One region of the Streptomyces avidinii genome, then DNA from elsewhere that is predicted to be linked to it. Evidence: riboswitches for the same ligand, from Rfam matches in the RefSeq annotation. Region 1 holds a riboswitch; the other holds the start of a gene.

What was found. Region 1 has a riboswitch for cobalamin ahead of metE (5-methyltetrahydropteroyltriglutamate--homocysteine S-methyltransferase). Riboswitches for the same ligand answer to the same signal wherever they lie in the genome.
Region 2: another riboswitch for cobalamin. It lies ahead of OG373_RS14385 (ribonucleoside-diphosphate reductase subunit alpha); the one in region 1 lies ahead of metE (5-methyltetrahydropteroyltriglutamate--homocysteine S-methyltransferase).

The regions. Positions count from the first base shown of each region.
Region 1 covers NZ_CP108863.1:1,149,671-1,154,923, forward strand. Annotated here, with positions in the region: gene OG373_RS05270 (amino acid permease) at 154-1,578, shown strand; cobalamin riboswitch at 1,941-2,167, shown strand; gene metE (5-methyltetrahydropteroyltriglutamate--homocysteine S-methyltransferase) at 2,330-4,654, shown strand; gene OG373_RS05280 (deoxynucleoside kinase) at 5,030-5,253, shown strand, end outside.
Region 2 covers NZ_CP108863.1:3,324,009-3,329,261, reverse strand. Annotated here, with positions in the region: gene OG373_RS14390 (ribonucleotide-diphosphate reductase subunit beta) at 1-470, opposite strand, end outside; gene OG373_RS14385 (ribonucleoside-diphosphate reductase subunit alpha) at 470-2,848, opposite strand; cobalamin riboswitch at 2,991-3,120, opposite strand; gene OG373_RS14380 (GNAT family N-acetyltransferase) at 3,165-3,662, opposite strand; gene OG373_RS14375 (CstA-like transporter-associated (seleno)protein) at 3,776-3,973, opposite strand; gene OG373_RS14370 (carbon starvation CstA family protein) at 3,970-5,253, opposite strand, start outside.

The DNA of each region.
Region 1 (5,253 bases):
GGCTCCACCGTCCCCCGTGCTCCACAGACCCCCGGAGGTACCGCCGTGTCCAGAACCGAATGGGCAGCCCGCCCGGATCGCAAGGCCCCACCCCAGCAGGACGAGGAACAACGGCTCAGGGAACTCGGCTACCAGCCCGTGCTCGCCCGCCGGATGGGCGGCTTCGGCAACTTCGCCATCAGCTTCTCGGTCATATCCGTCCTCTCCGGCTGCATGACCCTCTACGGCTTCGGCATGGGCTCCGGCGGCCCGGCCGTGATGCTGTGGGGCTGGGTCGGCGTCGGCCTCTTCGTGCTCTGCGTGGGCCTCGCCCTGGCGGAGGTGACCAGCGCCTACCCCACCTCCGGGGCGCTCTACTACATGGCCGACCGGCTCGGCGGACGCCGCTGGGGCTGGTACACGGGCTGGCTCAACCTGCTCGGCCTGCTCGGCGCCATCGCCGGGATCGACTACGGCGCGGCCCTGTTCACCGGCGCCTTCCTCAACCTGCGCTTCGGGTTCGTGCCCACCCCCGGCTCGACCTTCCTGATCTTCCTGTGCATCCTGCTGCTGCACGCCGCGCTCAACCTCTTCGGCGTCCGCCTCGTCAGCGTGCTCAACTCCATCAGCGTCTGGTGGCACCTGGGCGGTGTCGCCGTGATCGTCGGCGCCCTGGCCTTCGTACCCGACAACCACCAGTCGGCCTCGTTCGTCTTCACCGAGTTCGTCAACGACACCGGCTGGGCCAACCCGTTCTACGTGGCGGCGGTCGGCCTGCTGCTCGCCCAGTACACCTTCTCCGGCTACGACGCCTCCGCGCACCTCTCGGAGGAGACCTCCAACGCGTCCGTCTCCGCCGCCAAGGGCATCGTCCGGGCCATCTGGGTCTCCTGGATAGCCGGTTTCGCCCTGCTCGCCGGCCTCACCTTCGCCATCCAGGACTACGCGGCCGTCCAGGGCAGCGCCACCGGCGTCCCGCCCGCCCAGATCTTCATCGACGCGCTGGGCTCGGGCGGCGCCACCGCCCTGCTCCTCGTCGTCATCGTCGCGCAGCTCTTCTGCGGCAACGCCGAGGTCGCCGCCGCGAGCCGGATGGTCTTCGCGTTCAGCCGTGACAACGCACTGCCCGGCTCCGCGCTGTGGCGCAAGGTCAGCAGCCGGACCCAGACGCCGGTACCGGCCGTCTGGCTCGCGGTCGCCGTAGCGGGCGTACTGGCCCTGCCGTCGCTGTACTCCGCCACCGCCTACGGGGCCGTGACCGCCATCAACGTCATCGGCATCACCCCGGCCTACGCCATCCCGATCTACCTTCGCCTGCGCGCCGGCAACCGCTTCGAGCCCGGCCCCTGGAGCCTGGGCCGCTGGAGCAAGCCGATCGGCTGGATCGCCGTCGTCTGGGTGGCGCTCGTCACCGTCCTCTTCTGCCTGCCCCAGAAGTCCCCGGTCACCATCGACTCCATGAACTACGCCGTGATCGCCCTGGCGGTGGTCCTGGTCCTGGCCAGCGTCTGGTGGTACGTCGCCCGCCGCTCGTACGGCACCCCGTCGGCCTACGGCAACGCCCGCGAACAGGCGGAGATCGCCGAGGACATCGTCTGACCCGCCCGGCACGAGACCGTGCGGCCGGACGCGCGTCACGTCCGGCCGCACGGGCGACCGGCGACGCCGCCGGGCCGCAGGCACCGGTCGAGCTTCCGCCGCAGGCCGCGGCACGCGCCGGGCGGACGATGGCCGACCTCCCTTGCTCCGTCGGGCGGATCGTGCCGCCTTCATGTCCTACGCCCCGGACGCCGACCGGCTGGAGGCGCTGTCGGACCGGCTCGTGCTCGCCCGCGGCAACGACTCCGCGGCGAACTGCCGTACCGCCCGGCCGCTTTGCCGGCCGAGCGGTACGGCTGGGCTGTCTCATTTTCGCGGTCCGGCATGTGGACGGCTTTAGTCACGCTCCGGCGAGTCCGCCTAGGGTGGTTTCCGCAGCTGGTTCGCCCCGTCCGCCAGGCGGGATGCGTCGTAAGAGGGAACCCGGTGGGAATCCGGGACTGCCCCGCAGCGGTGAGCGGGAACGACCGCCGTCATACGCACTGGGACCGGACAACGGTCCTGGGAAGCGACGGCCAGTAGGTGCCCGCCGGGAGACCGGCAGGCGTGCCCGCGAGTCCGAAGACCTGCCCGTTGCCCGCACGCGACCGTTCGCATGCGGCCATTCCGGTGACCTCGTGGGCGGGTCGGCGTACACAACGAGCGGCACGTGCGGCATCTTCCGCGACGTGGGCCGCCCGTTCTGTCGTTCCCTTCGCGTCCGCGTCCCGTCCGCGGGATGTTCAGGACACATCTCGCGAAGGAGAGTTCCGTGACAGCGAAGCCCGCGACCGCGGCAGCACGAGCCACCGTTTACGGCTACGCCCGCCAGGGACAGAACCGCGAACTGAAGAAGGCCATCGAGGGCTACTGGAAGGGCCGCGTCACCGCCGACGCCCTCCGGCAGACCGCCGCCGACCTCCGCCGTTCGAACTGGCAGCAGCTGGCCGACGCCGGCATCACCGAGGTGCCGACCGGTGACTTCTCGTACTACGACCACGTCCTGGACACCAGTGTCATGGTCGGCGCCGTTCCCGAGCGGCACCGCGCGGCCGTCGAGGCGGACGCGCTCGACGGCTTCTTCGCGATGGCCCGGGGCACCCAGGACGTCGCCCCGCTGGAGATGACGAAGTGGTTCGACACCAACTACCACTACCTCGTCCCCGAACTCGGCCCGGACACCGTCTTCACCGCCGACTCCACCAAGCAGGTCGCCGAGCTGACACAAGCGCTCGCGCTGGGCCACACGGCCCGCCCGGTCCTGGTCGGCCCCGTCACCTACCTGCTGCTGGCCAAGCCCGCCCCGGGCGTGGCCGCCGACTTCCAGCCCCTGACCCTGCTCGACCGGCTGCTGCCCGTCTACGCCCAGGTCCTGGCGGACCTGCACGCCGCCGGCGCCGAGTGGGTGCAGCTGGACGAGCCCGCCCTGGTCCAGGACCGTACCCCGGCCGACCTGAACGCCGCCGCCCGCGCCTACCGGGAGCTCGGCGCACCGACCGACCGGCCCAAGCTGCTCGTCGCCTCCTACTTCGACCGGCTCGGCGACGCCCTCCAGGTGCTCGCCGCCGCGCCCGTCGAGGGCCTCGCGCTGGACTTCACCGAGGGCGCCGCCGCGAACCTCGCCGACCTCGCCGCCGTCGGCGGCCTGCCCGGCAAGCGGCTCGTCGCAGGTGTGGTCAACGGCCGCAACATCTGGATCAACGACTACCAGAGGTCCCTGACCACCCTCGGCACCCTCCTGGGCCTCGCCGACCGGGTGGACGTCGCCGCGTCCTGCTCCCTCCTGCACGTCCCGCTGGACGCCAACGCCGAACGCGACATCGATCCGCAGATCCGCCGCTGGCTCGCCTTCGCCCGCCAGAAGACCACCGAGATCACCACCCTCGCCCGCGGCCTCGCCCAGGGCACGGACGCCATCACCGCCGAACTCGCCGCCAACCGCGCCGACCTCGCCTCCCGCGCCGGCTCCGCCATCACCCACGACCCGGCCGTCCGCGCCCGTACCGGCGCCGTCACCGACGCGGACGGACGCCGCTCACAGCCGTACGCGCGGCGGACCGTCGCGCAGCGCGCCCACCTGGGCCTGCCCCTGCTGCCCACGACCACCATCGGGTCGTTCCCGCAGACGAACGAGCTGCGCACCGCGCGCGCCGGTCTGCGTGCCGGGCGCATCGACGCCGCCGGGTACGAGGAGCGGATCAAGGACGAGATCCGCGAGGTCCTCTCCTTCCAGGAGAAGACCGGGATCGACGTCCTGGTGCACGGCGAACCCGAACGCAACGACATGGTGCAGTACTTCGCCGAGCAGCTGACGGGGTACCTCGCCACCCAGCACGGCTGGGTGCAGTCCTACGGCACCCGCTACGTCCGCCCGCCGGTGCTGGCCGGGGACATCTCCCGCCCCGAGCCGATGACCGTGCGCTGGACCTCGTACGCCCAGGCGCAGACGACCAAGCCGGTCAAGGGCATGCTGACCGGCCCGGTCACCATGCTCGCCTGGTCCTTCGTACGCGACGACCAGCCCCTCGGCGACACCGCCCGCCAGGTGGCACTCGCCCTGCGCGACGAGGTGGGCGACCTGGAGGCGGCCGGCACCTCGGTCATCCAGGTCGACGAGCCGGCCCTGCGCGAGACCCTCCCGCTGCGGGCCGCCGACCACGCGGAGTACCTCGCCTGGGCCACCGAGTCCTTCCGGCTCACCACCAGCGGTGTCCGGCCGGACACCCAGATCCACACCCACATGTGCTACGCGGAGTTCGGCGACATCGTCCAGGCCATCGACGACCTCGATGCCGACGTCATCAGCCTGGAGGCCGCCCGCTCCCACATGCAGGTCGCGGACGAGCTCGCCGAGCACGGCTACCCTCGTGAGGCGGGTCCCGGCGTCTGGGACATCCACTCCCCGCGCGTCCCCAGCGCCGAGGAGGCGGCCGCACTGCTGCGCAAGGGGCTCCGGGCCATTCCCGCCGAGCGGCTCTGGGTCAATCCCGACTGCGGCCTGAAGACCCGTGGCTGGACCGAGACCCGCGCCAGTCTGGAGAACCTCGTCGCGGCCGCCCACGAGGTCCGCGCGGACCTCACGGCCGACGGTTCCTGAACCCCGTGGCCGGGCCGGGACGGACGCCCAGGGGGTTGTCCGTCCCGGCCCCGGGCGGGATGCCGCCACGGCCGCCCTGTCGGCCGTCGCCGCCCACCAGGCGCCTGGCCGCCAGGGTGCACGGCGTACGGGCGCCGATGCTCTGGCCTGCAGGGGGTGGATCGTCATTTAAGATTCAAGGCGGCCGCAGGGCTGCGGAACGGTTGGGCCGGTCGAGGAGAGCGGCGCGGGACAGGGCCGTGGTCCGGACGGCCGACACGTGACGCTGATCATGAAGATCCCGGGGAATCGCCTGACCACCGGCGTGCGTCTCAGTGGTGCGGGGGCGCTCGGCCCACCGCCCGCGATCAGAAGACCCCCAGGGAGAAGTGAGGTATGCCAGTGATCTGCGTCGGAGGCATGATCGGAATCGGCAAGACGAGTGTCGCCGAACTGATCGCCAAGGAACTGGGCAGCGAGGTCTTCTACGAGAGCGTGGAGGACAACCCGATCCTTCCGCTCTTCTACACGTCGAGCCCCGAGGAGATCCAGGCCAAGCGTTACCCCTTCCTGCTGCAGCTCTACTTCCTGCAGACGCGGTTCGCCGCGATCAAGGAGGC
Region 2 (5,253 bases), 2.2 Mb from region 1:
TCGATCTTCTCGACCGAGTCCATCCACTTGAAGCAGAACTGCGCCTTCTCGCGGATGGAGGGGATCTCCTCGACCGCGTCGAAGGCGGCCGCGCGGTCGTCCGGGTCCGGCAGGTAGGTGTCGAGCAGCGTCAGATAGAACTGGACGTGCACGGCCTCCTCGAACAGCTGGCGCGACAGGTACAGGCGCGCCTCCGGGGAGTTGATGTGCTTGTAGAGCGTCAGCACCAGGTTGTTGGAGACGATCGAGTCGCCCGTCGCGAAGAACGCGACCAGCCGACCGATCATGTGCTGCTCGGAGGGCGTCAGCTTCGCCAGGTCGGCGACGTCCGAGTGGAGGTCGACCTCCTCGACGGTCCAGGTGTTCTTGATCGCGTCCCGGTAGCGCTCGTAGAAGTCCGGGTAGCGCATGGGGCGGAGCGTGAGCTCGAAGCCCGGGTCCAGGAGGTTCTTGGTGTCGTTGGAGCGCATTACTGGCAGGCCTCGCAGGACTCGGGGTTCTCAAGGGAGCAGGCCAGCGCCTCGGCGTCGGCGACCGCCTGCGGCAGCTCGACGGGGGTGGCCGCCTGCGCGGCGCGGGCGATCTTCGTCGCCGGGCGGGAGCGCAGGTAGTAGGTGGTCTTCAGGCCCTGCTTCCAGGCGTACGCGTACATCGAGCTGAGCTTGCCGATGGTGGGCGTCTCCAGGAACAGGTTCAGCGACTGCGACTGGTCCAGGAACGGCGTACGGGCCGCCGCCATGTCGATCAGGCCGCGCTGCGGGATCTCCCACGCCGTGCGGTACAGCTCGCGGACCTCGGCCGGGATCCAGCTGAAGCCCTGGACCGAACCGGAGGCGTCGCGCAGCGCCTCGCGGGTCTGGGCGTCCCACACGCCGAGCTGCTTCAGCTCCTCCACCAGGTAGCCGTTCACCTGGAGGAACTCACCGCTGAGCGTCTCGCGCTTGAAGAGGTTGGAGACCTGCGGCTCGATGCACTCGTACACGCCGGCGATCGAGGCGATCGTCGCCGTCGGGGCGATGGCGAGCAGCAGGGAGTTGCGCATACCGGTCTCGGCGACGCGGGCGCGCAGCGCCTCCCAGCGCTCCGGCCAGTTCAGCTCGACGTCGTAGTGGTCCGGGTGCAGGACACCGCGGGCGGTGCGGGTCTGCTCCCAGGCCGGCAGCGGGCCGCTGCGCTCGGCGAGGTCGCACGAGGCCTCGTAGGCGGCCAGCATGATGCGCTCGGAGAGCTTGGTGGACAGGGCCTTCGCCTCGGGGGAGTCGAAGGGCAGCTTCAGCTTGAAGAAGACGTCCTGGAGGCCCATCGCGCCCAGGCCCACCGGGCGCCAGCGGGCGTTGGAGCGGCCGGCCTGCTCGGTCGGGTAGAAGTTGATGTCCACCACGCGGTCGAGGAAGGTGACGGCGGTACGGACGGTCTCGTCGATCCGCTCCCAGTCGATCTCGCCGTCCACGACGAAGGCACCCAGGTTGACCGAGCCGAGGTTGCAGACGGCGGTCTCGCCGTCGTTGGTGACCTCGATGATCTCGGTGCACAGGTTCGAGGAGTGCACGACGGTGCCCGGCTCGGCGGTCTGGTTCGCCGTGCGGTTGGAAGCGTCCTTGAAGGTCATCCAGCCCTGGCCGGTCTGCGCGAGGGTGCGCATCATCCGGCCGTACAGGTCGCGGGCGGGCATGGTCTTGCGGGCCAGGCCGTCCGCCTCGGCCTTGCGGTAGGCGGCGTCGAAGTCGTCGCCCCACAGGTCGACCAGCTCGGGCACGTCGGCCGGGGAGAACAGCGACCACTCGGCGTCGGCGTTCACGCGGCGCATGAACTCGTCCGGCACCCAGTGGGCGAGGTTCAGGTTGTGCGTACGGCGCTGGTCCTCACCGGTGTTGTCGCGGAGCTCCAGGAACTCCTCGATGTCCGCGTGCCAGGTCTCCAGGTAGACGGCGGCGGCGCCCTTGCGGCGGCCGCCCTGGTTCACGGCGGCGACGGAGGCGTCGAGGGTCTTCAGGAACGGCACGATGCCGTTGGAGTGGCCGTTGGTGCCGCGGATCAGCGAACCGCGGGCGCGGATGCGGGAGTACGACAGGCCGATGCCGCCGGCGTGCTTGGAGAGCCGGGCCACCTGGTGGTAGCGGTCGTAGATCGAGTCGAGCTCGTCCAGCGGGGAGTCCAGCAGGTAGCAGGAGGACATCTGCGGGTGCCGGGTGCCGGAGTTGAAGAGCGTGGGGGAGGACGGCAGGTAGTCCAGGCGGCTCATCAGCCGGTACAGCGAGGCCACTTCCTCCACGGCCTGCACGCTGTCGTCCGCCGCGAGGCCGCAGGCCACGCGCAGCATGAAGTACTGCGGGGTCTCGATGACCTGACGGGTGATCGGGTGGCGCAGCAGGTAGCGGCTGTGCAGGGTGCGCAGACCGAAGAAGCCGAAGCGGTCGTCGGCGCCCTCGGCGAGGGTGAGCTCGACGAGCGAGTCCAGGCGGCTCGCGTGGGTGCGCACGAACTCGGCCGTGCGGTCGGCGATGAGGCCCTCGCGGTGGCCGACCTCGACGGAGGCCGAGAAGGAGGTGGAGCCCTGGCCCGCGGCCTCGTCCCGGACGGCCAGCGTCAGCAGGCGGGCGGCGAGCCGGGAGTAGGCCGGGTCCTCGGAGATCAGACCGGCGGCGGCCTCCGTGGCCAGCCCGCGCAGTTCGGCATCGTCGGCGGCGGAGCTGCGGCCGCGCAGGGCGGAGGCCGCGACCCGGCCGGGGTCGGTGTCGGGGAGGTCCGCCGTCAGTTCGGTGAGGGTACGCAGCAGCGTGGCCCCCGGGCCCTCGGTGTTGTCGCCAGAAGTGGACTCGGCGCGCGGTGCGGAAGGCGCGATGGTCACGGCGGGAGCTCTCCCTCGCTCGGCCCGGTCATCGGCGGAGCGGGGCGCGAGCGGGCGCATGCGGGCGCGACAGGAACGCGTACCCCGCATGGCGTCCACCGGCCCAACCGCGAGGCCCGGACGTGTCGGCACCCGGTTCGGTCGAGCCGGGCGCGCTGACGGCAGGTCATCGGACTTGGTGTCCGGATGCCGGACACTTCATACCGTTGCGGGACAGTTCCGGATTCTCACCGGATTCCCCTGCGGCGACAGCAGGCATGAGCATACATGTGGGGGCGGCCCGATGCGGCAACCCCCACATGTAGTGTCGGCGTGGCTACAGCTTGAGCCGATACGTGAGGAGTGTCAGGCCTTCGATCGGCGCCCAGTCCCGCTCCGGCGTGCGTACGAAGCCCAGGCGCGTGTAGATCCGGTGGGCGCCGGCCATGCTGCGCTGGGTGGAGAGCACGATGCCCGTGACCCCCTCGACGGCCCGCGCCCGTTCGATGCACGCCCGCACCAGAGCCTCGCCGGCGCCCTGGCCGCGCGCCGCGTGGGCCACCGCGAGCATCCGGAACTCCGCCTCGTCGGGGGCGGCGATGTCGGCGAGCGGGCTGCCGGGCGCGGCGAAGGTCACCCCGCCCAGCACCCGCCCGTCCCGCTCGGCGACGAGCACCTCGGCCGAGGCCGCCCGGCCGGCCACGTCGCGCAGCACGTGTAGGTATGCGTCGTCCTCGTTGAAGTCCAGATGCCCGTCGGCGAGGTAGGCCTGCGCCGTGATCTCGCCCAGCTCCGCGTAGTCGGCGGGCACCACCGTTCTGATCACCATGTCCATGCGGTCGAGTGTGCAGGACGGGTGCCGGCGGGCGGCGCCGTCGCCGGAGACGGCTGAACAGCGCGAAGGCCCCGCCGGAAGCAACCGGCGGGGCCTTCGGCGCGCGGGGCGGCTCAGCAGCAGCGGAAGCCCTCGCGGGGGTCCGCCTCGCGCGCGTCCGTACGGGCGCGTTCGAAGGCGCGGCGGGTGAGGACCTCCGCGTCCGGGTCGTGGGAGCGGGCGTGGGCCACGTACCGGTCGTACGCGGCCTCGCCCGAGAACTCCCGTACGTAGAACCGGGCCCTGGCCAGCGCGCTCCGTACGGTGCTCACGCCACCGGCTCCTTGACGTGTCCGCCGCCCGCGTCCGGGCCCGCCGCGGCGAGCTCCGCCCGCTCGTCCGCGGTGGCGATCAGACCGGCCGGGGCGACGATCTTCGACTCGGTCCACGGGACCTCGGAGAGGGTCGCCGACTCCGGGTTGCGGACGGCCTTCAGGCAGGTCCGGGCCGCGTCCGCGAGGACCACGATGATCAGGACGGCGAAGAAGGCGCACAGCACGCCGTCGACCGTGGCATTGGTGACCACGGTGTGCATGTCGTCCATGTTCTTGGCCGGCGCCAGCACCTTGTCGGCGTCGATTCCGGCCTGGTACTTGTCGCGCTGGGCGAAGAAGCCGACCTTCACGTCCTCGGAGAAGATCTTCTGGTAGCTCGCGGTGAGGGTCACGGTGGCGTCCCAGACCAGCGGAACGCCCGTCACCCAGGCCCACTTGAGCCGGCCGGACTTGACCAGCAGCGTGGTGCAGACGGCCAGCGCGACCGCGGCGAGCAGCTGGTTGGCGATGCCGAAGAGCGGGAAGAGCTGGTTGATGCCGCCCAGCGGGTCCTTGATGCCGACCCACAGGAAGTAGCCCCAGCCGCCGACGACGATCGCGCTCGCGAACCACACGCCGGGCTTCCAGCTGACGTCCCTGAAGGACTTGTGCACGTTGCCGAGGGTGTCCTGGAGCATGAACCGGCCCACGCGGGTGCCCGCGTCGAGCGTCGTCAGGATGAAGAGCGCCTCGAACATGATCGCGAAGTGGTACCAGAACGCCTTCATGCCCGCGCCGCCGATCACGGCGGAGAAGATCTCCGACATTCCGAGTGCGAAGGTCGGCGCGCCGCCGGTGCGGGAGAGCAGGCTGGCTTCCTCCACGTCCTTGGCGGCCTGGGCGAGGGCCTCGGGGGAGATGGCGAAGCCGAAGTTCGTCACCGCCTGGGAGGCGGACTCGACGGTGGTGCCGATGACGCCACCGGGGGAGTTGACGGCGAAGAAGAGGCCGGGTTCGATGATGCAGGCCGCGATGATCGCCATGACGGCGACGAAGGACTCGGTCAGCATCGCGCCGTAGCCGATCATGCGGACCTGGGTCTCCTTCTGGATCATCTTCGGGGTGGTTCCCGAGGAGACCAGGGCGTGGAAGCCGGAGAGCGCGCCGCAGGCGATGGTGATGAAGACGAACGGGAACATCGACCCGGCGAAGACCGGTCCGTCGCCGCTCGCCGCGAAGTCGGTGACCGAGGGCATCTTCAGCGTGGGCATCGCGATGACCACGCCGAGCGCGAGGAG